Regions from separate parts of the Streptomyces sp. CNT360 genome, predicted to be linked through region 1. Evidence: predicted binding sites of a transcription regulator. Region 1 holds the regulator's gene; the other holds the start of a gene.

Region 1 (14,964 bases):
TGGGCACGACCGTGCCGAAGCCCTGGCACTGCGGGCAGGGCCGCGAGGTCATGACCTGCCCCAGGAAGGAGCGGGTGACCTGGGAGACCTCTCCGCGCCCGCGGCACATGTCGCAGGTCTGTGCGGAGGTGCCGGGCGCCGCGCCCTCACCGCTGCAGGTGTTGCAGACGACAGCCGTGTCGACCTGGATGTCCTTGGTGGTGCCGAACGCGGCCTCGTCCAGGTCGATGTCGAGGCGGATCATGGCGTCCTGGCCGCGGCGGGTGCGCGAGCGGGGGCCGCGCTGCGCCGACGTACCGAAGAAGGCGTCCATGATGTCGCTGAAGTTGCCGAAACCGCCGCCGAAGCCGCCGGCACCGGCTCCCGCCGCGCCCGAGGCCGGGTCCCCGCCGAGGTCGTAGACCTGCTTCTTCTGCGGATCGGAGAGCACCTCGTAGGCGGTGTTGATCTCCTTGAACCGCTCCTGGGTCTTCGGGTCCGGGTTGACGTCCGGGTGCAGCTCGCGCGCGAGCCTGCGGAACGCCTTCTTGATCTCGTCCTGCGAGGCGTCACGCTGCACGCCGAGGACCGCGTAGTAGTCCGTCGCCACTTATGACTCCGCCAGGATCTGTCCGACGTACCGTGCCACTGCGCGTACAGCTCCCATCGTTCCGGGGTAGTCCATGCGGGTCGGTCCGACCACGCCGAGTTTGGCGACTGCTTCGTCGCCCGAACCGTAGCCGACCGAGACGACCGATGTGGAACTCAGCCCCTCGTGCTGGTTCTCATGCCCGATTCGTACCGTCATGCCCGGGTCCTTGGCCTCGCCGAGCAGTTTGAGGAGGACCACCTGCTCCTCCAGCGCCTCCAGGACCGGCCTGATGGTGAGCGGGAAGTCGTGGCCGAACCGCGTCAGGTTGGCCGTGCCGCCGATCATCAGCCGTTCCTCGGTCTCCTCGACCAGGGTCTCCAGCAGGGTGGCCAGCACCGTGGAGATGGTGGCCCGGTCGTCGGCGTCGAAGGACTCGGGCAGGTCCTGCACCAGCGAGGGCACCTCGGTGAAACGCTGACCGACGACGCGGCTGTTGAGCCGGGCGCGCAGGTCCGCCAGGACCGTCTCGCCGATCGGCGCCGGGCAGTCGATCAGCCGCTGCTCGACGCGGCCCGTGTCGGTGATGAGCACCAGCATCAGCCGCGCGGGCGCCAGCCCCAGCAGCTCCACGTGGCGCACCGTCGAGCGCGTCAGCGAGGGGTACTGCACGACGGCGACCTGGCGGGTGAGCTGGGCCAGCAGCCGCACCGTGCGCCCCACCACGTCGTCGAGGTCGACGGCGCCCTCCAGGAAGTTGCTGATCGCGCGGCGCTCCGGGGTGGAGAGCGGTTTGACGCCGGCGAGCTTGTCGACGAACAGGCGGTACCCCTTGTCGGTGGGGATCCGGCCCGCGCTCGTGTGCGGCTGCGCGATGTAGCCCTCGTCCTCCAGCGCCGCCATGTCGTTACGCACGGTGGCCGGGGACACCTTCAGGTTGTGCCGCTCCGTGAGGGCCTTGGAGCCCACCGGCTCCTCCGTACCCACGTAGTCCTGGACGATGGCGCGGAGCACTTCCAGTCGGCGCTCGCTGAGCATGGCGCACACCTCCCGTCCCGCCTGCTGGTCCGAAGCCGCCCCCGGCGGGGTGGTCTCCGGCTCTCTCCCTGGCACTCCCTGGCGTTCCTTGGCACTCTTCGCGCCGGAGTGCCAAGTCCCTGGGCCAGTGTACGGCCGGTCACCACAGCCGGGGCAAGGGCCGTCGGACCGGAACGCCGCCCGACCGTACCCGCAACCCGGCCGTGCGCGCCGGTCCCTGGCAGGGCGGTGGCCCCGCACTGCGGTTAGCGTCGTCGTATGCAGGCGCAAGGGAACGGTACGGGTGATGCCGAGGGGGCCGGCGGGCGCTGGGAGCGGCTCGCGGACGGGGTGCTGCGGCGCAGACTGCCCGAGTGGGACGCGACGGTGGGGGCCGTCGCAGGGGAGAACGGAGTCCTTGTCGTCGACACCGGCTCCTCGCTGCGGGAGGGCGCCGCCGTCCGCGCCGACGTCGCCGCGCTGCTGGGGCGGCGGGTGGCCTGGGTCGCCCTCACCCACCCGCACTTCGACCACGTCTTCGGCACGGCCGTCTTCTCCGGCGCCCAGGTGTACGGGGCCGTCGGCGCCGCCGAGCTGCTCTCCCGGGACGCGGAGGCGCTCCGCGACGACGCCGTGGCGCACGGGCTGCTGGCGGACGAGGCGGCAGAGGCGGCCGACGTGCTGGTGCGGCCGCACCATCCGGTCAGCGGTCAGCTCGCCCTCGACCTGGGCGGGCGCGAGGTGGTCCTGGCCAACATGGGCCCGGCCCACACCGAACACGACCTGGCGGTGCTGGTGCCCGGCCGTCCCGACGTCGTCTTCTGCGGCGACCTGGTGGAGGAGTCGGGCGAGCCCCAGGCCGGCCGCGACGCCCACCCCGCCCGCTGGCCCGACGCGCTGGAGAGGCTGCTGGCACTGGGCGGCGAGGACGCGCTGTACGTGCCCGGCCACGGGTCGGCGGTGGACGCCGCGTTCGTCCGGGCCCAACGGGACGAGCTGACGAGGCGGTTCGTAGCAGAATGAGCGGCATGCACAGCCGATACGACAACGTGGACCTGACTCCCCCGTGGCAGCGGAAGCAGGCCGTGCCCGAGGTGGCCGCCGAACGGGACCTCGTGGTGGAGGAGGTCGCCACCGGGTTCTGCGGGGCCGTCGTCAGGTGCGAGAAGACCGCCGAGGGGCCCACGGTCACCCTGGAGGACCGCTTCGGCAAGCACCGGGTCTTCCCCATGGCGCCGCGCGGATTCCTGCTGGAGGGGCGGACCGTCACCCTCGTACGGCCCGCCGCGAACGCTTCCGCGGCGGCGCCCGCGGGGCCGCGGCGGACCGCCTCCGGGTCCATCGCCGTCCCCGGGGCGCGGGCCCGGATCGCCCGCGCCGGGCGCATCTACGTCGAGGGACGGCACGACGCGGAGCTGGTGGAGAAGGTGTGGGGCGACGACCTGCGGATCGAGGGGGTCGTCGTGGAGTACCTGGAGGGCGTCGACGACCTGCCCGCCGTGGTGGAGGGCTTCGGGCCCGGCCCCGACGCGCGGCTCGGCGTGCTGGTGGACCACTTGGTGCCGGGCTCGAAGGAGTCACGGATCGCGGCGGAGGCGGCCGCGGTCAGCGGCGGTCACGTCCTGGTCGTCGGACACCCCTACATCGACATCTGGGAGGCCGTGAAGCCCTCATCCGTGGGGATCGACGGGTGGCCGCGTGTGCCCAGGGGGCAGGACTGGAAGCTCGGCGTGTGCGCCGGGCTGGGCTGGGAGCCGAACACCGGTGCCGCCTGGCAGCGCATCCTGGGCGCCGTGCGCTCCTACAAGGATCTGGAGCCCGCGCTCCTGGGCCGGGTGGAGGAGCTCATCGACTTCGTGACCGCGCCGGAGGGGGCCTGAGGACGGTGCGGGCCTCCGCGGGACGAGGGGCGTGAGTATCCGTACTCATGCCGGGCCGCACGAGGCGTGCCTACGGTGACGGGGTACACCGCACGCGACCGCACACAGGTGCGGCACAGGACAGGGGAACGGTCATGGCAGCGTCGTCCACGGACAGGAAGCGGGCGAGGACCGCGCGGGGGCCGGTGAGCGTACGCAGGTTGCTGCTCAACCCGGCGTCGCTGGTCTATCTCGCGCTGGTGGCCGCCAGCGTGCTGTTCACCGTCGGGGTCACGCTGTTCGCGCCGGGGCCCGACGCCTCGTTCGCGGGCGTGTGGATGTTCTTCGCCACGGCACCCGTCTCCGTCGTCCTGCTGCCCGTGCTCCCGGGGGAGGGCTGGGGCATGGTGCTGCTGCTCGCCGTCTCCGCTCTGGTGCAGGCTGCGGCGGTCGGCGCCGTGTACGGTGCGCTGCGCGGCCGGCGCGTGACGACCGCGCGGGGCCGGACCGTCTGACACCGGCCCAGGCCCCGCCACGCGCCACCGGTCCCGCAGCCGCACACCGGCCGCCCGGCCGCCCGGCCGCCGAGGAGGCTTCACCGGCGAGCGGGGACAATGGACAGATGCCCTCCGCACTTCCCGACGGCGAGCCGATGCCCGCAGACGGCTCGCTGCCCAGCCACGCGCTCGACGGCGCGGCGTCGCGCCCGCTCGGCTTCTATCTGCACGTGCCGTACTGCGCCACCCGCTGCGGCTACTGCGACTTCAACACCTACACCGCCGCAGAGCTGGGCGGCACCTCGCGCGAGCGGTACGCCGAGCAGGTCGTGGAGGAGGTGCGCCTCGCCCGCCGGGTGCTGGGCGAGGACGCCCGCAGCGTGGAGACCGTGTTCGTCGGCGGCGGCACGCCCACCCTGCTGCCCGCCGCCGACCTGGGGCACATGCTGAAGGCGATCGACGAGGAGTTCGGGCTCTCCGAGGGCGCCGAGGTGACCACCGAGGCGAACCCGGAGTCCGTCGATCCTGCCTACCTGACGCAGCTCCGCGAGGCGGGCTTCACCCGGATCTCGTTCGGCATGCAGAGCGCACGCGAGCACGTACTGCGGGTACTGGACCGCACCCATACGCCGGGCCGCCCCCAGGAGTGCGTCGCAGAGGCCCGCAAGGCGGGGTTCTCGCACGTCAACCTCGATCTGATCTACGGCACACCGGGCGAGACGGACGACGACTGGCGGGCCACCCTGGACGCGGCGCTGGACGCCGGACCCGACCACGTGTCGGCGTACGCGCTGATCGTCGAGGAGGGCACCCGGCTCGCCCGGCGGATCCGGCGGGGCGAGGTGCCGATGACGGACGACGACGTGCACGCGGACCGCTACCTGATCGCCGAGGAGCGGCTCGGTGCGGCCGGCCTGTCGTGGTACGAGGTCTCCAACTGGGCGGTCGCGAACGAGGCGGCGGCACGGTGCCGGCACAACGAGCTGTACTGGACCGGTGCCGACTGGTGGGGCGCCGGGCCCGGGGCGCACAGCCACGTCGGCGGGGTGCGCTGGTGGAACGTCAAGCACCCCGCCGGCTATGCGAGGGCGCTCGCCGAGGGACGCTCCCCCGGTGCGGGCCGCGAGGTGCTCGGCGCCGAGGACCGGCGGGTCGAACGGATCCTTCTGGAGCTGCGGTTGCGGGACGGCTGCCCGCTGGACCTGTTGGCCGAAGAGGGTACCCGGGCCGCCGAGCGGGCCCGTGACGACGGCCTGCTGGAGCCGGAGCCGTACGGACGGGGTCGGGCCGTGCTCACCTTGCGGGGCCGCCTGTTGGCCGACGCGGTGGTGCGGGACCTCGTGGACTGACCGGCTCGGCACTCGTGGACCGAGCGGCTCGGTGGCCGGGCCACGACGTCACCGGGCCGGAGCGTGACCCGGGTGGGAGGGTGCCCGCAGCACCAGCATGGCCAGGTCGTCGTCGGGCAGGTCCGGAGCGAAGGCGTACACGGCGCGGCGCAGGCGCTCGGCGATGCCACGCGCGTCCGGCTCGGCGCAGTCCGCGAAGTGGCTGGCCAGCCCGTCCGCGTCGTCGAACAGGTGGCGGCCGCAGCGCCGTTCGGTCACGCCGTCGGTGACGCACAGCAGGGTGTCGCCGGGATGCAGGGTGAAGGACTGGCTCTCGTAGCTCACCTGCTGGGCGACGCCCAGCAGCAGCTGCGGCAGCGCAGCGGTGCGCACCTGCCCCGCGGCGTCCCGCACCAGCGGCAGCGGGTGCCCGGCGCAGGTGAGGGTGGAGTCCACCAGGTCGCCGCGGAAGGCCAGTTCGCCGTAGACGACGGAGAGGAAGCGGGCCTGCTCGCCCACCTCCCGGTTGAGCCGGTCCAGCGTCTCGGGCACGGAGTAGCCCTCCCGGGCCAGCAGCCGCAGCACCGGGCGGGCCAGGCCGGTGACGATGGCGGCCTCCGGTCCGCTGCCGCACACGTCACCGAGGGCGAAGCGCCAGCGTCCGTCCGGCAGTTGCAGCAGGTCGTAGAAGTCGCCACCCGCGCAGGCGCCCTCCCCCGCCGGCTCGTAGACGAGCGCGGTGTCCAGGCCGGGTACCCGCATCTCCTCGCGGGGCAGCAGCCCCCGCTGCAGAACCCGGCTGATGGTGGCCTGTTGGGTGTAGCGGCGCGCGGCGAGCACGGCCAGGGCCACCCGGCGGGCGAAGTCCTCGATCAGGCCGAGCGCCTCGTCCGGGACCGGCAGCGGGCCGTCCCGGCCGAGCACCAGCGTGCCGACCGTGCGGCCGCCGACCACCAGGTCGCAGCGGACTGCGCCGACGGCTCTCCCGCTCCCGTCCGCCGCGCAGTCCCTGTCGATCCCCGCCTCGCCCTCCCCGTCGATGTCCGTCCGCGCGGGCCCGCGAGCGGCTCCCTCCGCCTCCGCCCTCCCGGCGCCCGGCGCGGGGGCGGGCCTGCGCCAGGGAACGGCCTGGCCGGGCAGGGCGCGGGGCGCGTCCGGGGGCGGGTCCTGGGCGAGTGCGCCGCGCAGCTCCTGGATACGGCTCTCCCTGGCGTGCCACACACGGGCGAGCCGGGACAGCCGGGAGCGGTCGTCGTCACGCAGCCATACCGCGCACCAGTCCGCGAACCGGGGCACCAGGAGCTGCCCGGCGAGCGAGGCGACCTGCTCCTCGTCGGTGTGTCCCGCCAGCAGGTCGGACGCCTCGGCGAGGAAGGAGAGGGCGGCGTGGCTGGTCCACGCCTGGCCTCCTGCGGCCGAGCTGCGCCCCCACAGCGCCGCACGGGGCGGGGGCGGCGCCGGAGAGGAGGCGGGCCGAGCGGGGCGGGCGGGCGGCTGCGCCGGAGGGGGAACCGGAAGGGAAATGGCTGTGCCGGGGGTGAGCGGGTCCGTCGTCTGGGCGAGCAGGAACCAGACGGCCTTGCGGTCCCTGCGGTAGTTGATGCCCCACTCCTTGGCGAGCGCTCCGACGAGCTGTAAGCCGAGGCCGTGGGCCTCGGCGCCCCGGTCGGCGACCCGGCGGGCCGGGTGGCGGTCGGTGATCTCCGCGTAGACGGCCCCCGACCCGTAGCGGCACTCCAGTTCGACACTGGTGCCCGCGTGCACGACGGCGTTGGTGACCAGTTCGCTGATCAACAGCACGGCGTCGTCCGCGGCCGGACCGCCGGCGCCCCACTCGCTGAGCGCCGCGCGGGCGAACCCGCGGGCGGCCGCGGCGGCGAGCGCGCCGACACCGCGCGGCTGGCCCGCGACGTGGCCTGCCTGACCGACGCGCTCGCCGAACTCCGCGGCGTCTGAGCTCCCCGCCCGCCCTCACCCGCGCCCACCGCACCGCGTCCCGCCGACCGGCCGGGGCGAACCGGCCGGGCAGCGGGGCGGTGGCCGGGAGCGGCTCAGCGTTCGCGTGCCCCCGCGTACATCTCCTCGATCAGGTCGCCGAACTCCCGCTCCACGACCGGGCGTTTCATCTTGAGACTGGGCGTCAGCTCACCGTGCTCGATGTCCAGGTCGCGCGGCAGGATGCGGAACTTCTTGATCGTCTGCCAGCGCTGGAGCCCCGTGTTCAGCTCCTCGACGTAGCCGTCGATCAGGCTGCGCACCTGTTCGGAGGCGACGACCTCGGCGTACGGCTTGCCCTTGAGGTCCTCCTGGTCCGCCGCCCAGGCCGTGACGGCCGGCTCGTCCAGCGCGATCAGTGCGGTGCAGAAGTTCCGGCCCGCGCCGTGCACGAGGATGTTGGAGACGTACGGGCAGACGGCCTTGAACTGGCCCTCCACCTCGGCAGGCGCGATGTACTTGCCGCCGGAGGTCTTGATCAGGTCCTTCTTGCGGTCGGTGATCCGCAGGTAGCCGTCCTCGGACAGCTCGCCGATGTCACCGGTGTGGAACCAGCCGTCCTCCTCCAGCACCTCCGCGGTCTTGTCCGGCAGCCCGTGGTAGCCCTGCATGATGCCGGGTCCGCGCAGCAGGATCTCCCCGTCGTCCGCGATCCGCACCTCGGTGCCCGGCATCGGCTTGCCGACCGTGCCGGTACGGAAGTTGTCGCTGCGGTTGCAGAAGCTGGCGGCCGACGACTCGGTGAGCCCGTACCCCTCCAGTACGGGGATGCCGGCTCCCGCGAAGAAGTAGCCCAGGTCGGGAGCGAGCGCGGCCGAGCCGGAGACACAGCCGGCCATGCGGCCGCCGAACGCCTCTCGCAGCTTGCTGTAGACGAGCCGGTCGGCGACGGCGTGCTTGACCTTCAGGCCGGTCGGTGCGTCGGGGACGCCGGTGCGGCGCTGGTTGTCCTGCGTGGTCCTCGCGTACTCGCGGGCGACCTCGGCCGCCCACTGGAAGATCTTGTACTTGGCCGCGCCGCCGGCCCGCGCCTTCTGCGCGACGCCGTTGTAGACCTTCTCGAAGATCCGCGGCACCGCGCACATCTTCGTCGGCTGCACGACCGGCAGATTGTCGATGATCTTGTCGACGCGGCCGTCCACGGCGATCACGTGGCCGGAGTCGATCTGCGCGGAGATCAGCATCTTGCCGAACACGTGCGCCAGCGGCAGCCACAGGTACTGCACGTCGTCCTGGTGCAGCAGCCCGGTCGGAGGCACGGCCTTGGCCATGTACGACCAGGCGTCCTGCGCCAGCCGCACACCCTTGGGCCTGCCCGTCGTACCGGAGGTGTAGATCAGCGTGGCGAGCTGGTCGGGGCGCAGCGACCGGACCGTCGTGGTGACTGCCTCCGGGTGCTCCGCACGGTAGGCGGCGCCGCGGCGCTCCAGCTCCGCGAAGCCGATGACCCACCCCGCCTCGGCGTCCGCCGCCTCCGGCTCGCCGTCCATCAGTACCACGTGCGCCAGCTCGGGCAGCTCGTCCCGGTGCGCGCGGACCTTCGCGACCTGCTCGGCGTCCTCGGCGATCAGCACCCTGCTGTCCGAGTCGGCGAGGATGTAGGCCACCTCGTCCGCATTGGTGCTCGGGTAGACGGTGGTCGTCGCCGCCCCCGCGCACAGGATCCCCAGGTCGGAGAGGATCCACTCGATCCGCGTACTGGACGCGATGGCGACCCGCTCCTCGGGGCGGACCCCCAGGTCCATGAGCCCGGCCGCGACGGAGAAGATCCGCTCGGCCGCCTCACGCCAGGTGTAGGAGCGCCACTCGTCGGGCCCCTCCCCCGCGCTTGCGGGGCGGACGACCGGGTAGCGGTAGGCCTCCGCCTCGGGAGTGGCCTCGACCCGTTCCAGGAAGAGCGTCGCCACGGAGGGCGGCCGGTTCTCGATCAGGGACTGTGTGTCGCTCACGCCATCCTCCGGGACCCGCGTCCTTGCGTCCTACGTTCTGCGTCTCGTCCTGCGTCGTGCGCCAACGCGTGCCGCGCGCCCTGTGCCACGTCGTGCTCGGTGGCCGTCCGGTGGGAGCGGGCCCGCGCTTATGACTCGTGAGTAACTACTGAGCAGTGATCAGACTAAACGCCGCAGCCCCCTTACGTAAGGGGGCTGCTGCACGGATCGTAGGGGGAACCCGGGGTAACCGTCCTGACCGGGCGGCGGCTACTTCTTGGCCTTGCCGCTCTCGCCGCCGCCGTCGTCGGTCGACAGCGCCGCGATGAACGCCTCCTGCGGCACCTCCACCCGGCCGACGACCTTCATCCGCTTCTTGCCCTCCTTCTGCTTCTCCAGCAGCTTCCGCTTCCGCGAGATGTCACCGCCGTAGCACTTGGCCAGCACGTCCTTGCGGATCGCGCGGATCGTCTCACGGGCGATGATGCGGGCGCCGACAGCCGCCTGGATGGGCACCTCGAACTGCTGGCGCGGGATCAGCTCGCGCAGCTTGTTCGCCATGCGGGTGCCGTAGGAGTACGCCTTCTCCCGGTGGACGATCGCGGAGAACGCGTCCACCTTGTCGCCCTGGAGCAGGATGTCGACCTTGACCAGGTCGGCCTCCTGCTCGCCGGTCGGCTCGTAGTCGAGAGAGGCGTAGCCACGGGTGCGGGACTTCAGCGCGTCGAAGAAGTCGAAGACGATCTCCGCCAGCGGCAGCGTGTACCGCAACTCGACCCGGTCCTCCGACAGGTAGTCCATGCCCTGCAGATTGCCGCGCCGCGACTGGCACAGCTCCATGATCGCGCCGATGAACTCGCTGGGCGCGATCAGGGTGGCCCGTACCACCGGCTCGTGCACGGTGGCGGTCTTCCCGGTGGGGAACTCGCTGGGGTTGGTCACCACATGCTCGGTGCCGTCCTCCATCTCCACCCGGTAGATCACGTTGGGCGCCGTGGCGATCAGATCGAGACCGAACTCCCGCTCCAGGCGCTCGCGGATCACCTCCAGGTGCAGCAGCCCCAGGAAGCCCACCCGGAAACCGAAGCCCAGCGCCGCCGAGGTCTCCGGCTCGTAGGTGAGCGCGGCGTCGTTGAGCAGCAGCTTGTCCAGCGCGTCCCGCAGCAGCGGGTAGTCCGAACCGTCCAGCGGATACAGCCCCGAGAACACCATGGGCTTCGGGTCCTTGTAGCCCGGCAGCGGGTTCTCGGCGCCCTTGGTCTGCTGGGTGACCGTGTCACCCACCTTCGACTGGCGCACGTCCTTCACACCGGTGATCAGATAGCCGACCTCGCCCACGCCCAGCCCGTCGGCGGGCGTCATCTCCGGGGAGTTCGCACCGATCTCCAGCAGCTCGTGCGTGGCGCCGGTCGACATCATGCGGATGCGCTCGCGCTTGCTGAGCTTGCCGTCGACGACCTTGATGTAGGTGACCACACCGCGGTACGCGTCGTAGACCGAGTCGAAGATCATCGCGCGCGCCGGGGCGTCCGCCACACCGGTCGGCGGGGCCACCTGCCGGACGACCTCGTCCAGCAGCTCCTGAACACCCTCGCCCGTCTTCGCCGAGACCTTGAGCACGTCCTCCGGCTCGCAGCCGATCAGGTGCGCCAGCTCCGCGGCGAACTTCTCCGGCTGGGCCGCCGGCAGGTCGATCTTGTTGAGCACGGGGATGATCGTCAGGTCGTGCTCCATCGCCAGATACAGGTTGGCGAGGGTCTGCGCCTCGATCCCCTGCGCGGCGTCGACCAGCAGGATGCACCCCTCGCACGCCGCCAGCGAACGGGAGACCTCGTAGGTGAAGTCCACGTGACCCGGCGTGTCGATCATGTTGAGCACGTGCGGGGAGCCCGGATCGGCCGTGGGCGCCCAGGGCATCCGCACGGCCTGGGACTTGATCGTGATGCCCCGCTCGCGCTCGATGTCCATGCGGTCGAGGTACTGCGCGCGCATCTGCCTCTTGTCCACGACGCCGGTCAGTTGGAGCATCCGGTCGGCAAGCGTGGACTTGCCGTGGTCGATGTGCGCGATGATGCAGAAGTTACGGATCAGCGCCGGGTCGGTACGGCTCGGCTCCGGCGCGTTCGTTGGGGTCGCGGGCACGCAGTGTCCTGTCGGGTCTGGCCTGTCGGTGACTTCGGGCTGGCGGTTCGGTGCTCGGTGCAGGTGCTTGGTGCAGATGCTCGGTGCTGGTGCTGGTGCTTCAGCGTGGTGACCGCACGAAGGGGCCGACGGAGGCTCCGCCGGGATCGCGCGCGGGTGTGTCGCACACCATGGTCCCATGCGCGCCGGGTACCGACCGGATTGGGAGGGGTGCACGCCCGACTGGTAGCCTGGGCGACTGTGCCTTGTGCCTGACGGCACCGGATGGCACGGATGCACTGTGCGGTGCCCGACGGCACCGGCGTTTGAAACTCCGAAACCGCAAAGGCTCTTTCGTGGCGAACATCAAGTCCCAGATCAAGCGGATCAACACCAACGAGAAGGCACGGCAGCGCAACAAGGCCGTCAAGTCCGAGCTGAAGACCGCGATCCGTCGCACCCGCGAGGCCGTCGCCGCCGGCGACACCGCCAAGGCGAGCGAGGCCCACAAGGCCGCCGCCCGCAAGCTCGACAAGGCCGTCAGCAAGGGCGTTCTGCACAAGAACAACGCTGCCAACAAGAAGGCGGCCCTGGCCAAGCACGTGGCCACCCTCAACGGCTGACCGACGCCTCTCGGCCCGCCGGGCCCCGGCCCCCGCACGGGGGCTCCTCCGGACGAGAACTCCGGGGAAGGGTGACCCGACCGGCTCCGACGTCGCAAGGCGGGCCCTCTCTCATCCGCCGTACGTCCGAGCCACCGTTTGAGACAGCGCGCCGCACGCGGCCTGCGTTCGCCACGCGGGTGCGGCGCCTCGCACAGCACGACGAGAGACCCCGCCCGGCCCTTCCCCAGGCCCCGGGCGGGGTCTTCCGCATGCCGGGGCACCCATGCCGGGCGTGGCCCGGTGCGGGGTGGGGGTCGCCCGATGTCGGGCGGGGCACCGCTGTCGGGCCGGCGGCCGACGCTGGGTGGGCCCCGATGCGGGGCGGCGCCCGGTGCTGGGTGGGCCCCGACGCGGAGTGGGGCCAGGTGCGGGGTGGGGGCTGCCCGATGTCGGACGGGGCACCGCTGTCGGGCCGGCGGCCGACGCTGGGTGGGCCCCGATGCGGGGCGCCCGGTGCTGGGTGGGGCTGGTTTGCCGGGGCGAGTCTCGGCCTCGCAGCGTGGGCGGGAGAGGGCCGGGGTGGGTGTCTGGAGGCCCAGGGGGTGACCCGCCCAGAGATAGGGTCAGCGGGAGCGGGCGGCACCGGCGATGGCGACGACGGCTTTCTCCAGTGCGTACTCCGGGTCACTGCCGGCGCCCTTCACCGCGGCGTCGGCCTCCGCGACGGCGCGCAACGCCACGGCCACCCCGTCCGGCGTCCAGCCACGCATCTGCTGGCGCACGCGGTCGATCTTCCACGGCGGCATTCCCAGATCGCGGGCCAGGTCGCCCGGGCGTGCCCCGCGCGGAGCGCCCGCCAGCTTGCCGATGGCCCGCACCCCCTGCGCCAGCGCGCTGGTGATCAGAACGGGGGCGACCCCCGTGGCGACCGCCCAGCGCAGGGTCTCCAGCGCCTCGGCGGCCTTCCCCTCGACCGCCCGGTCGGCGACCGTGAAGCTGGAAGCCTCCGCCCGCCCGGTGTAGTAGCGGCCGACCACGGCCTCGTCGATCGTGCCCTCCACATCGGCGGTCAACTGGGCGCATGCCGAAGCAAGCTCCCGCAGATCACTGCCGATCGCGTCGACCAACGCCTGGCACGCCTCCGGCGTCGCCGAGCGTCCCGCGGTCCGGAACTCCCCCCGGACGAACGCCAGCCGGTCGGCGGGCCTCGTCATCTTCGGGCACTCGACCTCCCGCGCTCCGGCCTTGCGCGCGGCATCCAGCAGTCCCTTGCCCTTCGGACCGCCGGCGTGCACGAGGACGAGCGTGATCTCCTCCACCGGCGCCGACACATACGCCTTCACGTCCTTGACCGTGTCCGCCGCCAGGTCCTGGGCCGCTCGTACGACGACAACCTTCCGCTCGGCGAACAGCGACGGGCTGGTCAGCTCGGCGAGCGTGCCCGGCTGCAGCTCACCCTGCGCGAGATCCCGCACGTCCGTGTCGGCGTCGGCGGCGCGTGCCGCGTCGATCACCACCCGTACTGCCCGCTCGATGAGCAGCTCCTCCTGGCCCACCGCGAGGGTCAGGGGGGCGAGTGGATCGTCCGAGGTCTTCTTACGCGCAGCCATCGCGAACCAGCATCCCACGCCGTACCGACAGGGAATGCCGCCCAGGCTGACCTGCCGGCTGCACACCGCTTCACTCCACGCCGTCGCCCCTCGGTGGGGCCTCAATGGTGCCTCGCGGTGACACGTGCCGGGGGCGGCTCGTGAGGTGCGGGTGCCTCGTCGCGGCCCCCGGTGCCACCTGGTGCTCCCCGATCGCATTGACTGCCACCCGGTGACACCCGATGACGCCCAAGGGGGCCTCGCCTCGTCCCCCGGAGTACGCGGAGCGTGACAGTGGTGCGCTGGGACAATGCCACGGTGAGCGACGACGCACGGCATGTACTGGTACTGCCCGACAGGGACGCGGCCGAGGAGGTGGCCGAGCAGTTGGAGCTGCGGCTCGGGCTCCCCCAGGAACCCGAACTCGTCCGCGACGCTCTCGCGGGGGAGGACGATGCCGAGGACGCCCAGTGGCTGGTGGTTCTCGAAGACCCGGACGCCGCTTACGACCCCGCGCTTCTGGCCACCGTCGCCGAAGAGCACGAGGGCTGGCTGGAGCACGACTGAGGGGAGAGCCTTCGGCCTGCATGGCGCGGTTCCCGCAGTCGTCGCCCGGCCCGCGCGAAACCGACTCATGCATCCCATGCGCCCCCGACGTGGCCGCACTGCCACGCTGAGTGACCACAGCAGGGGTGCCGTCCGGGCGCCGCACCAGCGCCAGGGCCCCGTTCCGGTCCGTACGGGCGACCAGGGCCCCCTCGGCGGCCAGTGCGGCCAGCGTCCCGGGGGCCGGGTGTCCGTACGGGTTGTCCCGCCCTGCCGAGACGAGGGCCACCCGCGGCCGCAACCGCCGCAGCAGCTCCGGATCCTGGAACCGCGAACCATGGTGGGCGACCTTCAGTACGTCGACCCGCGGCAGATCGGGGCGCAACCGCAACAGAGCCTGCTGCGCGTCCGGTTCGAGATCGCCAGGGAGGAACAGCGTGAGTCCCGCCGTGCGCACGAGCAGCGTGACGCTCGCGTCGTTGGCACCCTCCCCTTCGCCCTTCCCTTCTCCTCCAGCTCCCCACCCCCTGCTGCCCTCCGGCACACCGGCCGGAGCGGCGGGTTGCGGCCACACCACCTCCCATCGCAGGTCACCGGTGTGCCGTCGCTCCCCCGCTTCCGCGATCAGCGCCGGCACCCCGGCCCGTCGGGCCGTTGCGCGCACGAACTCGGCCTGGCCCGCAGGCTCGGCGAGGGCCGTCGTCTCGATGGCCCCCACCTTCCTGCCCCGCAACACCCCGGGCAGCCCGGCCACATGATCGGCGTGGAAGTGCGTGAGGACGACCAGGGGCACCGACGTCACCCCGAGCCCGGTCAGACAGCGGTCGACCGCCTTCGGATCGGGGCCGGCATCCACCACGACAGCCCCTCCCCCGCCACCGCTCTTCCCGTCCACCGCCAGCACCAGTGCA
Region 2 (14,964 bases), on a different contig from region 1:
CGGACTGGCGCCCCGAAGCGTGGACGCTGAGCACGGCCGTGGTGCACGAGGGGACGGTGATCGGGCGGGCCGACCTGAGCGGCGACGCGTTCGCCGTCGTACGGGAGGCCCGCACCGGCTCCTGGCTCGGCGCCGACCACCAGGGCCGGGGGTTCGGCACCGAGATGCGGGCCGCGCTGCTGCACCTGGCGTTCGAGGGGCTCGGCGCCCACAGCGCGACCTCGGCCGCAATGGCGGACAACCCGCGCTCACGCCGGGTCTCGGAGAAGCTCGGGTACCGGCCGGACGGCGTCTCCGTGGCCGCCGTCCAGGGCCGGGCGCGGCACCTGAAGCACTTCCGTCTCGACCGTGCCGGCTGGGAGGCGCACCGCACCGTGCCCGTGCAGGTGCACGGCCTGGCCGCGGCTCTTCCGCTGTTCGGCCGGTGAGTTCCGGCCCCGGACGGCCCGCGCTGAGTAGGTTGAGCGGAACGCCCCACCGACTCCGTCCACGACGCAAGGGAGAGCCCATGTCTCCGCACGGCCAAGACCGGGGCAACGGTCACACCATCACCGTCGAAGAAGGCACCGACCACGTCAGGGTGACGCACCAGGGCCAGGTGCTGGCCGACAGCAGCCGCCCGCTCCTGCTCCGCGAGACGGGCTACCCGGTGCGCTACTACCTGCCGCCCGAGGACGTACGCACCGACCTGCTCGCCCCCTCCGAGACCCGGACCACCTGCCCGTTCAAGGGCGTCGCCGCGTACTGGTCCCTGGCCGACGGCAGCGCCGAGGACGTCGCCTGGTCCTACCCCGAGCCCAAGGAGCTGGTCTCCCCGATCGAGGGCCGTCTGTGCTTCGCGGAGGTCGAGGTCGGCTGACCTGCGGCACGGCGAGAGGCCGGCCTACGGCACGACGAAGGGCGGGCACCCGCGTGGGGTGCCCGCCCTCTGCTCGCCTCGGCTGCGCCGTAGCGGCCTGCCTCGGCGGGCGGTGCCGTGACCGGCGGCCGGACTCAGAAGTCCATGCCGCCCATGCCACCGGCGGCAGCCGCGTCGGCGCCCGCGGCGGCCTTCTCCGGCTTGTCGGCGATGACGGCCTCGGTGGTCAGGAAGAGCGCCGCGATGGAGGCGGCGTTCTGCAGCGCGGAGCGCGTCACCTTGGCCGGGTCGAGGATGCCCTCGGCGATCATGTCGACGTACTCGCCGGAGGCGGCGTTCAGGCCGTGGCCCGGGGTCAGGTTGCGCACCTTCTCCACGATGACGCCGCCCTCGAGACCGGCGTTGACCGCGATCTGCTTGAGCGGGGCCTCCAGGGCCAGCTTGACGGCGGCGGCACCGGTGGCCTCGTCGCCGTCCAGCTCCAGCTTCTCGAAGACCGAGGAGGCCTGGAGCAGGGCCACGCCACCGCCGGCGACGATGCCCTCCTCGACGGCCGCCTTCGCGTTGCGGACGGCGTCCTCGATGCGGTGCTTGCGCTCCTTGAGCTCGACCTCGGTGGCGGCACCGGCCTTGATGACGGCCACGCCGCCGGCCAGCTTCGCCAGGCGCTCCTGGAGCTTCTCGCGGTCGTAGTCCGAGTCGCTGTTCTCGATCTCGGCGCGGATCTGGTTGACCCGGCCCGCGACCTGCTCGCTGTCGCCCGCACCGTCGACGATGGTGGTCTCGTCCTTGGTGATCTGGACCTTGCGGGCGCGGCCCAGCAGGTCCAGGGAGGCGTTCTCCAGCTTGAGACCGACCTCCTCGGAGATGACCTGGCCACCGGTGAGGATGGCGATGTCACCGAGCATGGCCTTGCGGCGGTCACCGAAGCCCGGGGCCTTGACGGCGACGGACTTGAAGGTGCCGCGGATCTTGTTGACGACCAGCGTGGACAGGGCCTCGCCCTCGACGTCCTCCGCGATGATCAGCAGCGGCTTGCCCGACTGCATGACCTTCTCCAGCAGCGGAAGGAGGTCCTTCACGTTGCTGATCTTGGAGTTGACGATGAGGATGTACGGGTCCTCCAGCTCCGCCTCCATGCGCTCCATGTCGGTGGCGAAGTAGGCGGAGATGTAGCCCTTGTCGAAGCGCATGCCCTCGGTGAGCTCCAGCTCCAGCCCGAAGGTCTGCGACTCCTCGACGGTGATGACGCCTTCCTTGCCGACCTTGTCCATGGCCTCGGCGATCAGCTCACCGATCTGGGTGTCGGCCGCGGAGATGGAGGCGGTGGAGGCGATCTGCTCCTTGGTCTCCACGTCCTTCGCCTGCTCCAGCAGGGCGGCGGAGACGGCCTCGGTGGCCTTCTCGATGCCGCGCTTGAGGGCCATCGGGTTGGCACCCGCGGCGACGTTGCGCAGCCCCTCGCGGACCAGCGCCTGGGCCAGGACGGTCGCGGTCGTCGTGCCGTCACCGGCTACGTCGTCCGTCTTCTTGGCGACCTCCTTGACCAGCTCCGCGCCGATCTTCTCATAGGAGTCCTCAAGCTCGATCTCCTTGGCGATGGAGACACCGTCGTTGGTGATGGTGGGGGCGCCCCACTTCTTCTCCAGAACGACGTTGCGGCCCTTCGGGCCGAGCGTGACCTTGACGGCGTCGGCAAGCTGGTTCATGCCACGCTCAAGACCGCGCCGCGCCTCCTCGTCAAAGGCGATGATCTTGGCCATGTGGGTTGGTCCTCCCTGGATTCCCCCATGCCCGAGCAAGGGGAGGGTGTGGATTGCTCCGGACCGCGTGGCGCCCGCGACGGACGGCCTGCGACCCGGCGGGTTCCTTCCCCACCCGGTCCGCGGACCTCACCGACCCGGTCCTTGTCTGTCACTCTCACTCGTAGAGTGCTAACCCAATGATTAGCACTCGGGCATGGTGAGTGCAAGCGACTCCGAGGGAGTCCTGACGGGGGCCTGGTGGTCGGGCGACGGGGGAAGCGCAAGCGACCCGGGGTGCTCCGCACCGTGCCCCGCAGGCCGCGGACACCAGTGAGGGGCCGCCCCCCGTCGGGGGGCGGCCCCTCACTGTTCGAGTCTGCGTCTGCGCGCAGTCCGGCGGCAGTCAGCCGGTCACGCGGACCATGTCCGCCTGCGGCCCCTTCTGACCCTGCGAGATCTCGAACTCGACCCGCTGCCCTTCGTCGAGAGTGCGGTACCCGTCCATCTGGATCGCGCTGTAGTGGACGAACACGTCCGCACCACCGTCGACCGCGATGAAGCCGTACCCCTTCTCCGCGTTGAACCACTTGACGGTGCCCTGAGCCATTCCTAACTCCCCTATTACTGGCCCTTGCACGAGCCCGCACTTCGCGAACCCGGGTCAGACCTCACCCCCACGACGAGCGGGGGGCGTGCGCCGGAACGCGTCGACCGCCGCTGAATGTATCTGCACGGACGCCCTGTGCAACAGGTCAATCGGACGAGAATTCTGGGCACGGCTGATCGGGAAAACCGCCTCAACTCCGGTGCCACCAGGGCAAGTCGGGCCAGGCATACGGGGTCATCACGACAATTGGCCCGGCGTTTTCGGCACCAACTTGTACGGCCGCTGTCACATGTGCCGACGCATTCGCATATGCGCCTGGTATGGAGCGGCGGGACACCATGCGGAAACTCCCGTCACTCTACCGCCTTCCGGAACGCGGAATCGCCCCTTCCGGACCGGATCCGGAAGGGGCGATTCCGAGGCTGCGGACGCCGTGGCCTCAGCCGCCGGCCACCGCCGGGATGATCGAGATCCCCGCGCCGTCCGGCGTCGGGGTCTGCAGGCCCTGCTCGAAGCGGACGTCGTCGTCGTTGACGTAGACGTTGACGAAGCGACGCAGCTTGCCCGTGTCGTCGAGCACCCGGGCGCTGATGCCCGTGTGGTTCTTCTCCAGGTCCGCCAGCACCGCCTCCAGGGTGTCGCCCTCGGCGGAGACCTCCGCCTGGCCGCCCGTGTAGGTGCGCAGAATGGTCGGGATCCGGACGTTCACGCTCATGTTTCGTCTCTTCCTTACGTCGGAGGGTGGGCCCCGGGTCAGGCGAGCCCGGCGTCCCGGAAGGCGGCCAGGTTGGGGCCGATGACGGCGGTGGGACGCGCCGTGGGCGCCACGGCGTCCAGCGTCTTGAGGCCGTCGCCGGTGTTGAGGACCACCGTCGTCAGGGTGGGGTCGATCGCCCCGGCCTCGATCAGCTTGCGCGTCACGCCCAGCGTGACGCCGCCCGCCGTCTCCGCGAAGACGCCCTCGGTCCGCGCGAGCAGCTTCATCGCGTCCACGATCTGCTCGTCGTTCACGTCCTCGACGGCGCCGCCGGTCCGCGTGCAGATGTCCACGACGTACGGACCGTCGGCCGGGTCGCCGATGGCGAGGGACTTGGCGACGGTGTCGGGCTGCCTGACCGGGCGGACGGCGCTGGTGCCCTCCTTGTAGGCCCGGGAGACCGGAGAGCAGCCCTCGGCCTGGGCGGCGAAGATCCGGAACGGCTTGTCCTCGACGAGGCCGAGCCGGACCAGCTCCCGCAGCCCCTTGTCGATCTTGACGAGCTGACAGCCGGAGGCGACGGGGATGACGATCTGGTCGGGCAGCTCCCAGCCGAGCTGCTCGCAGATCTCGTACGCCAGCGACTTCGACCCCTCGGCGTAGAAGGGCCGCAGGTTGACGTTGGTGAAGCCCCAGCCCTCACCCAGCGGGTCACCGATCAGCTCGGAGCAGAACCGGTTCACGTCGTCGTACGTGCCGTCGATCGCCACCAGGTCGCCGCCGTAGACCGCGGCCATCACGACCTTGGACTGCTCCAGTCCGTCGGGGATGAACACGCACGAGCGCAGTCCCGCGCGCGAGGCGGCAGCCCCCACCGCGCCGGCCAGGTTGCCGGTCGAGGAGCAGGACAGCGTGGTGAAGCCGAAGGCGCGGGCGGCCTCCAGCGCGATGGCGACCGGGCGGTCCTTGAAGGAGTGGGTGGGGTTGCCGGAGTCGTCCTTGACGTAGAGACCGCCGGTCACGCCCAGCTCGGCCGCGAGCCGGTCGGCCTGGACGAGCTGGGTGAAACCGGGGTTGAGGTTCGGCCTGGCGGCGACGTCCGCGGGCACGGGCAGCAGCGGTGCGTAGCGCCACATCGAGGCGGGCCCCGACTCGATGCGCTTGCGCAGCGCCTCCGGGTCACCGGTCGGCAGCTCGTAGGCGACCTCCAGCGGACCGAAACACTCCAGACACACGAAGCTGGGACCGAGCGGTGTGCGGGTGCCGCACTCGCGACAGGAGAGGGCGACGGCCGCTCCGAGGTCGTAGGAGGGTGCGGCGTCGGAGTCGGTGGTGGCGGTGGTGTTGCCTGCAACGGTTTGCACAGCCATGTGAGGCGAGGCCCTTTCTCCTCATCTTCCCCGTGCCGTATCTCGCCACGGGCCGGAATTGGCACCGTCCCCACGAGGCGGTCTCGCCACAGCTTTCCGCGTACACGCGGATCGCGGGATGGTTGCCGGGGCTTCAACGGGCCGTTCCCTCTGCCCCTCTGGATGAGCTGCTCTGTGGCACCGGGCGGCGAGCGGCCGCCCGGGCGTTTGTCGCGACGGCCCCCGAGATGCGGAGGCCACCTGCGTTGTTCAAGACTGTAACCGACGGCCGTCACGCTTGAGAGGGACGTCCGAACCGCGAGACGGATCACCGTCGACCGTCCGCCACCCCCCGTCCGGCCCCGCCGACGGACCCGGACGGCCGACAGGACAGGCGCCCAGGACGGACGACCAGGACGGACTACAGGAAGGCGCGCACGTGCTCGAAGAAGTGGGCCAATGGCTGCGGCGCCGCTCCTGGCGCGCCGCCGACCGGCCGCTGGAGTCGCTGCTGGCGGCCAAGCGGCGCACCGGCACCACGGTCAGCGTGGTACTGCCCGCCCTCGACGAGGAGGAGACCGTCGGCGAGATCGTCTCGATCATCCGCCGCGAACTGGCCCTGCCGCACCCGGCCACCAGAACTGCGCTGGTGGACGAGGTGATCGTGATGGACTCCGGCTCCACCGACCGCACCGGCGAGGTCGCGGCGGCGGCCGGCGCCAGGGTCGTCCACCGCGACGAGGTGCTCCCCCGGGTGCCGGCCCGCTCCGGCAAGGGCGAGGTGCTGTGGCGCTCACTCATGGTGACCGGAGGCGACATCATCTGCTTCGTCGACGCGGACCTGCGCGAGTTCTCGCCCGACTTCGTCACCGGCATCGTCGGCCCGCTGCTGACGGAGCCCGACGTGCAGCTCGTCAAGGCGATGTACGACCGGCCGCTGCGGGACAGCCCGGCAGGCGGCGGCCGGGTCACGGAGCTGGTGGCGCGCCCGCTGCTCAACCTGCACTGGCCGCGGCTGGCCGGACTGGTGCAGCCGCTGGGCGGCGAGTACGCGGCCCGCCGCTCGCTGCTGGAGCGGCTGCCGTTCCCGGTCGGCTACGGGGTGGAGCTGGCGCTGCTGGTCGACGCGCTGGAGCTGGCCGGGCTCGACGCGCTGGCGCAGGTCGACGTGGGGGTGCGGCTGCACCGCAACCAGGACGGGCTGGCGCTGGGCCGGATGGCCACGGCCATCTACGCGACGGCACAGCGCCGCATCGAGCGCGGAGTGGGTCTGCACGTACCCGGGGACGGCCACCGGAGCGTGCACGGGGACGGCCACCTGCTCGGAGGCGGTACCGGCCCGGCCCCCGAAGGCGGCGCCGAGCTGGGGGGCCGCCGGGACGACGCGTCCGTGCTCGGGGGCCGCTCGGGGGTGACGCCGCTGACCCAGTTCGAGCGGGACGAGGAGGGCGCCTTCATCCCCCGCGGCCACCTGATCGACGCGGAGGAGCGCCCGCCGATGTGCACGGTGCCCGAATACGGGCAGCGGCGGGTGGCCGCGTGAGGGGCGGCCCGTCGCCCGGTGAGCCCGGGGCCACGGAGTCCTGGGCGCTCAGCACCGGGGGCTCAGGAACCGGGGGCTCAGGGCCGGGGAGCCGGGTGCAGCCTCGGAGAGCCGGAGGACCGGGAGTACAGGGGATTCCGGCGGTCCAGGGGCACGTTTGAGCGGATTCGTGAACGGCTAAGCTCCGCGCATGGCCGCTGGAGCACCACCACCGCACGCGTCGTCCCCCGCAGCAGCCGAGGCGTCCTCGCAGGTCCTTGTCGCCTCCAACCGCGGGCCCGTCTCGTACACGCGCGCGGAGGACGGGACGCTCGCCGCCAAGCGGGGCGGCGGCGGTCTGGTGTCCGGCCTGTCGGCCATCGGCCCGGACGCGGACGCGGTATGGGTGTGCGCCGCGCTGGGTGACGGCGACCGCGAGGCGGCCCGCCGCGCAGGCGGCCACCTGGACCGCCAGGACACCGGCGGGCAGACCGTGCGGATGCTCGACATCCCGGCCGGCACCTTCGAGGCCGCCTACCACGGCATCGCCAACTCGGTGCTGTGGTTCACCCACCACATGCTCTACCAGATCCCGCTCGAACCCGCCTTCGACGAGGACTTCACCCGCCAGTGGGCGGAGTACGGGACCTACAACGCCGCCTTCGCCGACGCGCTGGCCCAGGAGGCCGGGCCGGGCGCCACGGTGCTGGTGCAGGACTACCACCTCACCCTGGTCCCCGGGCTGCTCCGGGAGCGCCGCCCCGACCTGCGGATCGGCCACTTCTCGCACACGCCCTGGGCGCCCCCCGACTACTTCCGGCTGCTGCCCGACGACGTGGCGGCGGACGTCCTGCGGGGCATGCTCGGCGCCGACCGCACGGCCTTCCTGACCGCGCGCTGGGCGCGGCTGTTCGCGGAGTGCTGCGCACGGGTGCTCGGCGCCACCGTCACCGACCACGGCGAGGCAGGGGCCGGGCTGTCGGTGACGTACCAGGGCCGCACCACCCGCATCGGGGTGCACCCGCTCGGCGCGGACGGCGACTTCCTGCGTGAGCGTGCCCACCGGGAGGACGTCGCGGAGCGGATGGGGCAGCTCCGCGAGCAGGTGGGCACCGCGCCCGACGGCAGGCCGCGGCGGACCGTCGTACGGGTCGACCGCACCGAGCTGTCGAAGAACATCGTGCGCGGGCTCCACGCCTTCCGGCGGCTGCTCACCGACCACCCCGAATGGCGCGAACACGTCGTCCAGTTGGCGTTCGCCTACCCCTCGCGCCAGGACCTGGCCGTCTACCGCGACTACACCGCCGAGGTCGGCCGGGTCGCCGACGAGATCAACGCCGAGTTCTCCACCCCCGGCTGGACACCCGTCGTGCTGCACGTCAAGGACGACTTCGCGCGGTCGCTGGCGGCGTACCGGATGGCCGACGTCGCGCTGGTCAACCCCGTCCGGGACGGGATGAACCTCGTCGCGAAGGAGATTCCCGTCGTCTCCGACCAGGGCTGCGCGCTGGTGCTCTCGCGGGAGGCCGGCGCCCACGAGGAGATGGGCGCCGACGCCTGGTCCGTCAACCCCTTCGACGTACGGGAGACGGCACGGGCGCTCCGGGACGCCCTGGAGGCGGACCCCGCCACCCGTGCCGCGTCCTCCGCGAAGCTGGCCGCGACCGCCACCGCGCACCCGCCCACGCGCTGGCTCCTCGACCAACTGGAGGCGCTGCGGCGCTGAGCCGCTGCCGTCGTCGTCGCTGCCGCCGCGGGCCTTACCGCGCGTCCAGCGCGTCCGCCAGCGCGCGCAGCCAGGCCACCAGGCCCGCGGGACCCCGGACGGTCACGTCCGCGCGCTCCGCGAGGCGGGGAACCGTCTCGTCGCCGGTCTCGGGGGCGCTGTAGAGCAGCAGGCCCGGCACCCCCGCGTCCCGCAGCGCGGTGACCGTCTCGTAGGCGGGCAGGTCGCCCAGGTCGTCGCCCGCGTAGACGACGGCGCCCGCGCTCTTCTCCCGGACGTAGTCCGCCAGGGCGGCGCCCTTGTCGGCTCCCGGAGGGCGCAGCTCCAGCACCATGCGGCCGGGCTCGACCACGAGGCCGTGCCGTTCGGCGAGGGCGTACAGGGGCGCGCGCAGGAGGGCGAGGGCCTCGTCGGGGGCGGCGGCGCGCCGGGTGTGCACGGCGAGCGCCCTGCCCTTGTCCTCCGTCCAGGTGCCGTCCGGGGCCCCCAGCTTTGTGAGCAGGGCGGGGAGTTCGGCGCGGACGGCGGCCACCCCGGCAGGGGGTTCGGGGGCGCGGACGGTGCGGTCGGCGGCGTTCCACCGCTCGGCCCCGTAGGCCCCCAGGACGGTCAGCCCCTCCAGACCGGCCGCGCCGTCGAAGGCGCCGTAGGTGACGGCGTCGGCGGCGGGCCGGCCGGTGATGACGGCGATGCCCGCCAGGCGCGGCGCGAGCCGGGCGAGGGCCGCCGCCGCCTCGGGGTGGGCCCGTGCGTCGCGGGGGTCGGCGACGATGGGCGCCAGCGTCCCGTCGAAGTCGAGTGCCAGTACGGCGCGCTTTGGTGCGGCACGGAGCGCGGCGAGCCCCGCGCGCCCCGCCTCCGTCTCCGGTGCGGGCAGCGGGTGCGGGGACGGGGGAGGCGAGGGCTGAGACGGCATGGCGGCACCCTAGCGAGTCAGGTGCGGAACGCGTCGGCTCCGGCAGGCGAACGGCCGCCGCTCAGCGGGCACGGTCGCGGTTGGCCTGGCGGAGCCGCCGCAGCCGGTTGACCGTCACGGGGTCGTACCGCAGCGCCTGCGGGTCGTCGAGCAGGGCGTTCAGGAACTGGTAGTAGCGGACCGGGGACATGCCGAGCCGCTCCCTGACGGCCCGCTCCTTCTCGCCGGGCGAGGGCCAGCCGCGCGCGGCGAAGGCGAGGACGGCCCGGTCCTCGTCCGTGAGCCCCGCCGTCTCCGCGGGTTCCGCCGCTTCCGTGAGCCCCGCCGTCTCCGCGGGCTCTTCCGCTGCGCCGCCCTCGTCCCCGTCCGGTGTGCTCATGCCTCCACCGTACGGCGGGCCCCTGACAGAGCCGGCCGGGTCCAGGGAGCCGGGCCGCGTGGCTAGGAGCTCGCCTTCTCGGCCGCCTCCGCCTTGCGCTGGAGGGCCGTCAGCACGCTCCTGGGGTCGCCGCCCTTCTTCGCGGCCTGCCCGACGGACTTCTTGAGAGTGTCGTTGGTCGCCGTCCACGAGACCTTGCCGACCGGGTAGAACTCCGCGCCGGCCAGTTGGTCGAGGAAGGGCCACAGCTTCTTGTGCTTCTTGTCCTTGCGCATCCGCTCCGACGCGCTCGTGGTGACCGGCAGCAGACCGTACTGGGCGGCGAAGGCGTAGTGGTTCTTCTCCTCGTAGACGAAGGAGAGGAACTTGCCGCACTCCTCGCGGTGGCCGTTCTTGTTGAAGGCCATCATCCAGTCGCCGACGCCCAGGGTGCCGTCCGCCGGACCGTCGCGCCCCGGCAGCTTGCCGGTGCCGTAGGAGATGTCCTTCTGGTCGGCCTGGTGCATCAGGGTGGGATGCCCGTTGAGGACGCCGACCTTCCCCGCGCTGAAGGCGTCGAAGAGCTGCTGCCTGTCGACCCGCTGCGGGTTGGGCTCCGTGTAGCCGGGAGCGACGAGGTTGTCGCGCAGCCACTCCATCGTCTCGATGTTCTCCGGGGAGTTGAGGGTGTAGTTGCCGACGCTGTCGACGTAGGACCCGCCGTTGCCCAGCATCCACATCAGCGCCTCGCCCTGGGCCTCCTCCGGGCCGAGCGGCAGGCCGTAGGGGATCTTGACGCCGGCCTCACGCAGGGAGCGGGCGGCGGACTTGAGCGCCTCCCAGCTCCGCGGCGGCTTGTCCGGGTCCAGCCCGGCCTTGGCGAAGAGGTCCTTGTTGTACATCAGTACGCGCGTGCTGGCCACGAAGGGCAGCCCGTACTGGACACGCTGCACCTCGCCGGCCTCCGCGAGGGAGACCAGGAACTCGGCCTGGGCGGGTATCGGCAGCAGTTCGCTGACCTTGTAGAGCTTCCCCTCCGAGGCCCAGGTGGCGTACGAGTCGACCTGCGCGATGTCCGGCGGGTTGTCGGAGTCGACCAGCTCCTTCAGCTTCTTGCCGATGTCGTTCCAGCTGTGGACGGTGACGTCGACGGAGATGCCGGGGTTCTTCTTGGTGAAGGCGTCGGCGAGGTTCTGCCAGTAGACCTTCGAGCTGTTGTCCGCGCCAGGGTTCCCGTAGTCCGCGGCGACGAGTTTCAGCGTGACGCCGCCGGACCCCGGACCGCTGCCGCAGCCGCTCAACGCGGTCATGCCGGCCGCGGAGGCCGCTCCGCCCGCCGCCATGCCCAGAAAACGCCGCCGATCCATCTTTTCGACACCCCTAACGACCCTGCGAACCCTCAGAACGTGCGATGTACGTGCTGTGGACCCCCTGGCACCGTCAGTCCCCTTGGCACCACCAACCCCGGTCCGTTGGGCGGGAGTCTCTCTCCGTGACCCCTGGGTCGTCTACAGATGATCGATACCGGTAAGGGATCAGCTTGGCTTCCGTTCGGGCTCCGCAGAACCGTTCCGGGCACGGACGGTTCGGACGGCGGCCGCGTCCGCACCGGGCACCCGGACGGCCGCGGCCGGGTACCCGGAGGGGGACCGAACGGCAGAAGATCCCCGGAGTGGACTAGACCTTTTCAGGTCCGACGCGGGACACTGTGCCGCGTGAGTACCCCCGAAGAGGCCCCCACCGCACCCCCCACGCGGCCCGCACGCACCGCGCGGTACGTCCTCGCCCTCGATGTCGGCGGCACCGGCATGAAGGCCGCCCTCATCGGCTCCGGCAACGAACTGCTGTACGAGGCACGGCGGGCGACCGGCCGCGAGCGCGGACCCGAGGCCGTGGTCGAGGGCATCCTCGACTTCGCCGCCGAGCTGCGCGCGGTGGGCCTGGAGCAGTACGGCACCGAGCCGTCCGCAGCCGGAGTCGCCGTGCCCGGCATCATCGACGACGAGCGCGGCGTCGCCGTCTTCTCCGCCAACCTCGGCTGGCGCGACGTCCCCTTCCGCGCCCTGCTGAGCGAACGCCTGGGGCAGGACCGGCCCGCCGAACTGCCCCTGCTGCCCGTCGCGCTGGGGCACGACGTACGCACCGGCGGACTCGCGGAGGGACGCATCGGCGCCGGCGAAGGCGTCGACCGCTACCTGTTCGTGCCCCTGGGCACCGGCATCGCGGGGGCCATCGGCATCGGGAGGACCGTCGAACCGGGGGCGCACGGCAGCGCGGGGGAGATCGGCCACATCGTCGTACGCCCCGACGGACCGCCGTGCGGCTGCGGACAGCGCGGCTGCCTGGAACGGCTCGCCTCCGCCTCCGCGGTCGGCGCGGCCTGGGCCGCGGCCAGCGGGGACCCCGAGGCGACGGCGGCGGACGCCGCGCAGGCCGTCGAGGCCGGCGACCCGCGGGCGGCGAAGGTGTGGGCCGAGGCCGTCGACGCGCTCGCCACCGGGCTGGTCACCGGCCTCACCCTGCTCGACCCGCACACCCTGATCATCGGCGGCGGCCTCGCCGAGGCGGGCGACACCCTCTTCGTTCCGCTCCGGGAGGCGGTCCGCGAGAAGGTCACCTTCCAGCCACTCCCGGCCATCGTGCCCGCGGCGCTCGGGGATGCCGCGGGCTGCCTGGGTGCGGGGCTCCTCGCCTGGGACCTACTCTCCGCGGAGGTTGCGAGCCGATGAGCGAGCGAACAGTGCTGACCGGCGCCCGGGTGGTGCTGCCCGAGGGGGTACGCGAGGACGGCAGGCTGACGGTCGACGGCCGCCACCTGGCGGACCCCGCGCCACCTGGCGGCGCCCCGGGCGGGGCCGAGGAGATCGACCTGAGCGGCCACTGGATCGTGCCCGGCTTCGTCGACATGCACGTCCACGGCGGCGGCGGCGCCTCCTTCTCGGCAGCCAGCCACGACGAGTCGCTGACCGTCATCGACACCCACCGCCGGCACGGCACCACCACGATGGCGGCCTCCACCGTCACCGGCGACCTGGACGACCTGTCCCGGCAGGCCGGCTCCCTCAGCGAACTGGTCGAGCAGGGCGAGCTGGCCGGTATCCACTTCGAGGGGCCCTTCATCGCCTGCAACCGGCGCGGCGCCCACGAGGAGTCCCTGCTGCGCGACCCCGACCCCGCCGACGTGCGCAAGCTGCTGGACGCCGCACGCGGCCACGCCGTGATGATGACGCTGGCCCCCGAGCGGCCCGGCGGCCTGGACTCGGTACGGCTGCTGTCCGACAGCGGCGTCATCGCCGCCGTCGGCCACACCGACGGCAGCTACGAGTCCACCCGGGAGGCCATCGACGCGGGCGCGACGGTCGCCACCCACCTGTTCAACGCCATGCCGCCGCTCGGCCACCGCGAGCCCGGCCCGGTCACCGCCCTGCTGGAGGACGAGCGGATCACCGTCGAGCTCATCGACGACGGCACCCACCTGCACCCCGCCGCGCTCCAGTTGGCCTTCCGCGCGGCCGGCGCCGACCGGGTCGCCTTCATCACCGACGCCATGGGCGCGGCAGGCATGGGCGACGGCCGCTACCCGCTGGGCAACCTGGAGGTCGACGTGCGCGACGGCGTCGCCCGGCTGGTCGAGGGCGGCTCGATCGCCGGCTCGACGCTGACGCTGGACCACGCCTTCCGGCGCGCGGTCACCGTCGACGGGCTGTCGGTCACCGACGCGGTCACGGCCCTGTCGGCCAACCCGGCACGGCTGCTGGGCGTGGCCGGGACGGTGGGCTCCCTGGAACCGGGCAAGCTGGCCGACCTGGTGGTGCTGGACGCGGACTTCCGGCTGACCGGCGTCATGCGCCAGGGCTCCTGGGTCGTGCGCCCGCGCACCCGCTGAGCTGCACGGAACTCGCGCGGAGGCGGCACCGGGGGTCGCCGGGCGGCCGTTCCGATGGCATGATCGCTGGCGCGGCCGGTTCCGCCCGTGGAGCCGCTCGCGGAGTCGTGTCGTCGTGGGTTGGGTGTCATGAGCCGTTGTCCGACGGGTGAGGGTGGTACGCGCGGATGATCCTGACCGTCACACTCAATGCCGCCCTCGACCTCACCTACCGGGTCCCCCACCTGGTCCCGCACACCTCGCACCGGGTACGGGAGGTGAGCGAGCGACCCGGCGGCAAGGGCCTGAACGTCGCACGGGTGCTCGCGGCGCTCGGCTTCGAGACGACCGTCACGGGCTTCGTCGGCGGCGAGACGGGCCGCGCCCTGCGCGCCCTGCTGGCAGCGGACGCCGCGTCCGCGGGCAGCGGCGGAGGTGCCCCGGTCACCGACGCGCTGGTCCCCGTGGCGGGCAGCACCCGGCGCACCCTCGGCCTCGTCGACGAGACGACGGGGGACACCACCCAGCTCAACGAGCCCGGCCCGCACCTCACGCCCGAGGAGTGGGAGACCTTCCTCGACGCCTACCGGGACCTGCTGGCCGCCGGTCCCCAGGCGGTCGCCCTGTGCGGCAGCCTGCCGCCGGGCGTCCCCGTCGGCGCGTACGCGACGTTGGTACGCGAAGCCCGTAGCGCGCAGATCCCCGCGCTGCTCGACACCAGCGGGGAACCGCTGCGCCGCGGGCTCGCGGCCCGGCCCGACCTCGTCAAACCCAACGCGGAGGAGCTGGCCGGGATCACCGGCACCGCCGAACCGCTGCGCGCGGCCCGCGCGGCCCAGCGGCGCGGAGCCCGCGCGGTGGCCGCCTCACTGGGCGCGGACGGGATCCTGCTGGTCACCCAGGACGGCGCCTGGAGCGCCGCCGTACCCGAACGGCTGGCCGGCAACCCCACGGGAGCGGGCGACTCGGCGGTCGCCGGACTGCTGTCCGGGCTGGCCGAGGGCCTGCCCTGGCCGGACCGGCTGGCCCGGGCGGTCGCCCTGTCCGCCGCGACGGTGCGCTCCCCCGTGGCGGGCGAGTTCGACGAGCCGACCTACCGGCAGATGCTGCCCTCGGTCCGGGTGCGGCCCGCCGAGACGCCGTAGCCGTACGGCGCACGAGGGGGCCGGCCGGATCGTCCGGCCCCCTCGACAGCGGGTCGGCGCTACTTCCAGCCCTTCTCCAGCCAGACCTGGTCGAGGTTGGCATCGCACTTGTTGCCCTCCTCGCAGGAGATCTTCACGGAGTTCTGGCCCTTCTTCAGCTGGATGTTCGACCAGG

What was found. The regulator HrcA, encoded in region 1, represses chaperone genes, less so after heat shock. The targets are predictions, from matches to a motif close to TTNGCACTCNGNNNNNCNGAGTGCNAA.
Region 2: groL (chaperonin GroEL) is a predicted target of HrcA. The motif match lies at 2,806-2,832, and genes of this name have one in related genera.

The regions. Positions count from the first base shown of each region.
Region 1 is NZ_KE384245.1:126,295-141,258, reverse strand. Features, by position in the region: gene dnaJ (molecular chaperone DnaJ) at 1-589, opposite strand, end outside; gene hrcA (heat-inducible transcriptional repressor HrcA) at 590-1,606, opposite strand; gene H297_RS0129865 (MBL fold metallo-hydrolase) at 1,865-2,608, shown strand; gene H297_RS0129860 (DUF3097 domain-containing protein) at 2,614-3,465, shown strand; gene H297_RS0129855 (SCO4225 family membrane protein) at 3,651-3,959, shown strand; gene hemW (radical SAM family heme chaperone HemW) at 4,067-5,290, shown strand; partial or broken gene H297_RS39165 (SpoIIE family protein phosphatase) at 5,339-7,183, opposite strand; gene H297_RS0129840 (AMP-dependent synthetase/ligase) at 7,321-9,213, opposite strand; gene lepA (translation elongation factor 4) at 9,463-11,334, opposite strand; gene rpsT (30S ribosomal protein S20) at 11,670-11,936, shown strand; gene holA (DNA polymerase III subunit delta) at 12,542-13,528, opposite strand; gene H297_RS44670 (hypothetical protein) at 13,826-14,074, shown strand; partial or broken gene H297_RS42265 (ComEC/Rec2 family competence protein) at 14,217-14,964, opposite strand, start outside.
Region 2 is NZ_AUKO01000028.1:118,206-133,169, reverse strand. Features, by position in the region: gene H297_RS0121560 (GNAT family N-acetyltransferase) at 1-428, shown strand, start outside; gene H297_RS0121555 (DUF427 domain-containing protein) at 509-859, shown strand; gene groL (chaperonin GroEL) at 994-2,622, opposite strand; gene H297_RS0121545 (cold-shock protein) at 3,008-3,211, opposite strand; gene H297_RS0121540 (MoaD/ThiS family protein) at 3,651-3,926, opposite strand; gene thrC (threonine synthase) at 3,965-5,278, opposite strand; SAM riboswitch class I at 5,297-5,447, opposite strand; gene H297_RS0121530 (glucosyl-3-phosphoglycerate synthase) at 5,697-6,800, shown strand; gene H297_RS37675 (trehalose-6-phosphate synthase) at 6,991-8,505, shown strand; gene otsB (trehalose-phosphatase) at 8,540-9,421, opposite strand; gene H297_RS0121515 (DUF3263 domain-containing protein) at 9,483-9,800, opposite strand; gene H297_RS0121510 (extracellular solute-binding protein) at 9,863-11,146, opposite strand; gene H297_RS0121505 (ROK family protein) at 11,495-12,508, shown strand; gene nagA (N-acetylglucosamine-6-phosphate deacetylase) at 12,505-13,665, shown strand; gene H297_RS0121495 (1-phosphofructokinase) at 13,833-14,789, shown strand; gene H297_RS0121490 (hypothetical protein) at 14,849-14,964, opposite strand, start outside.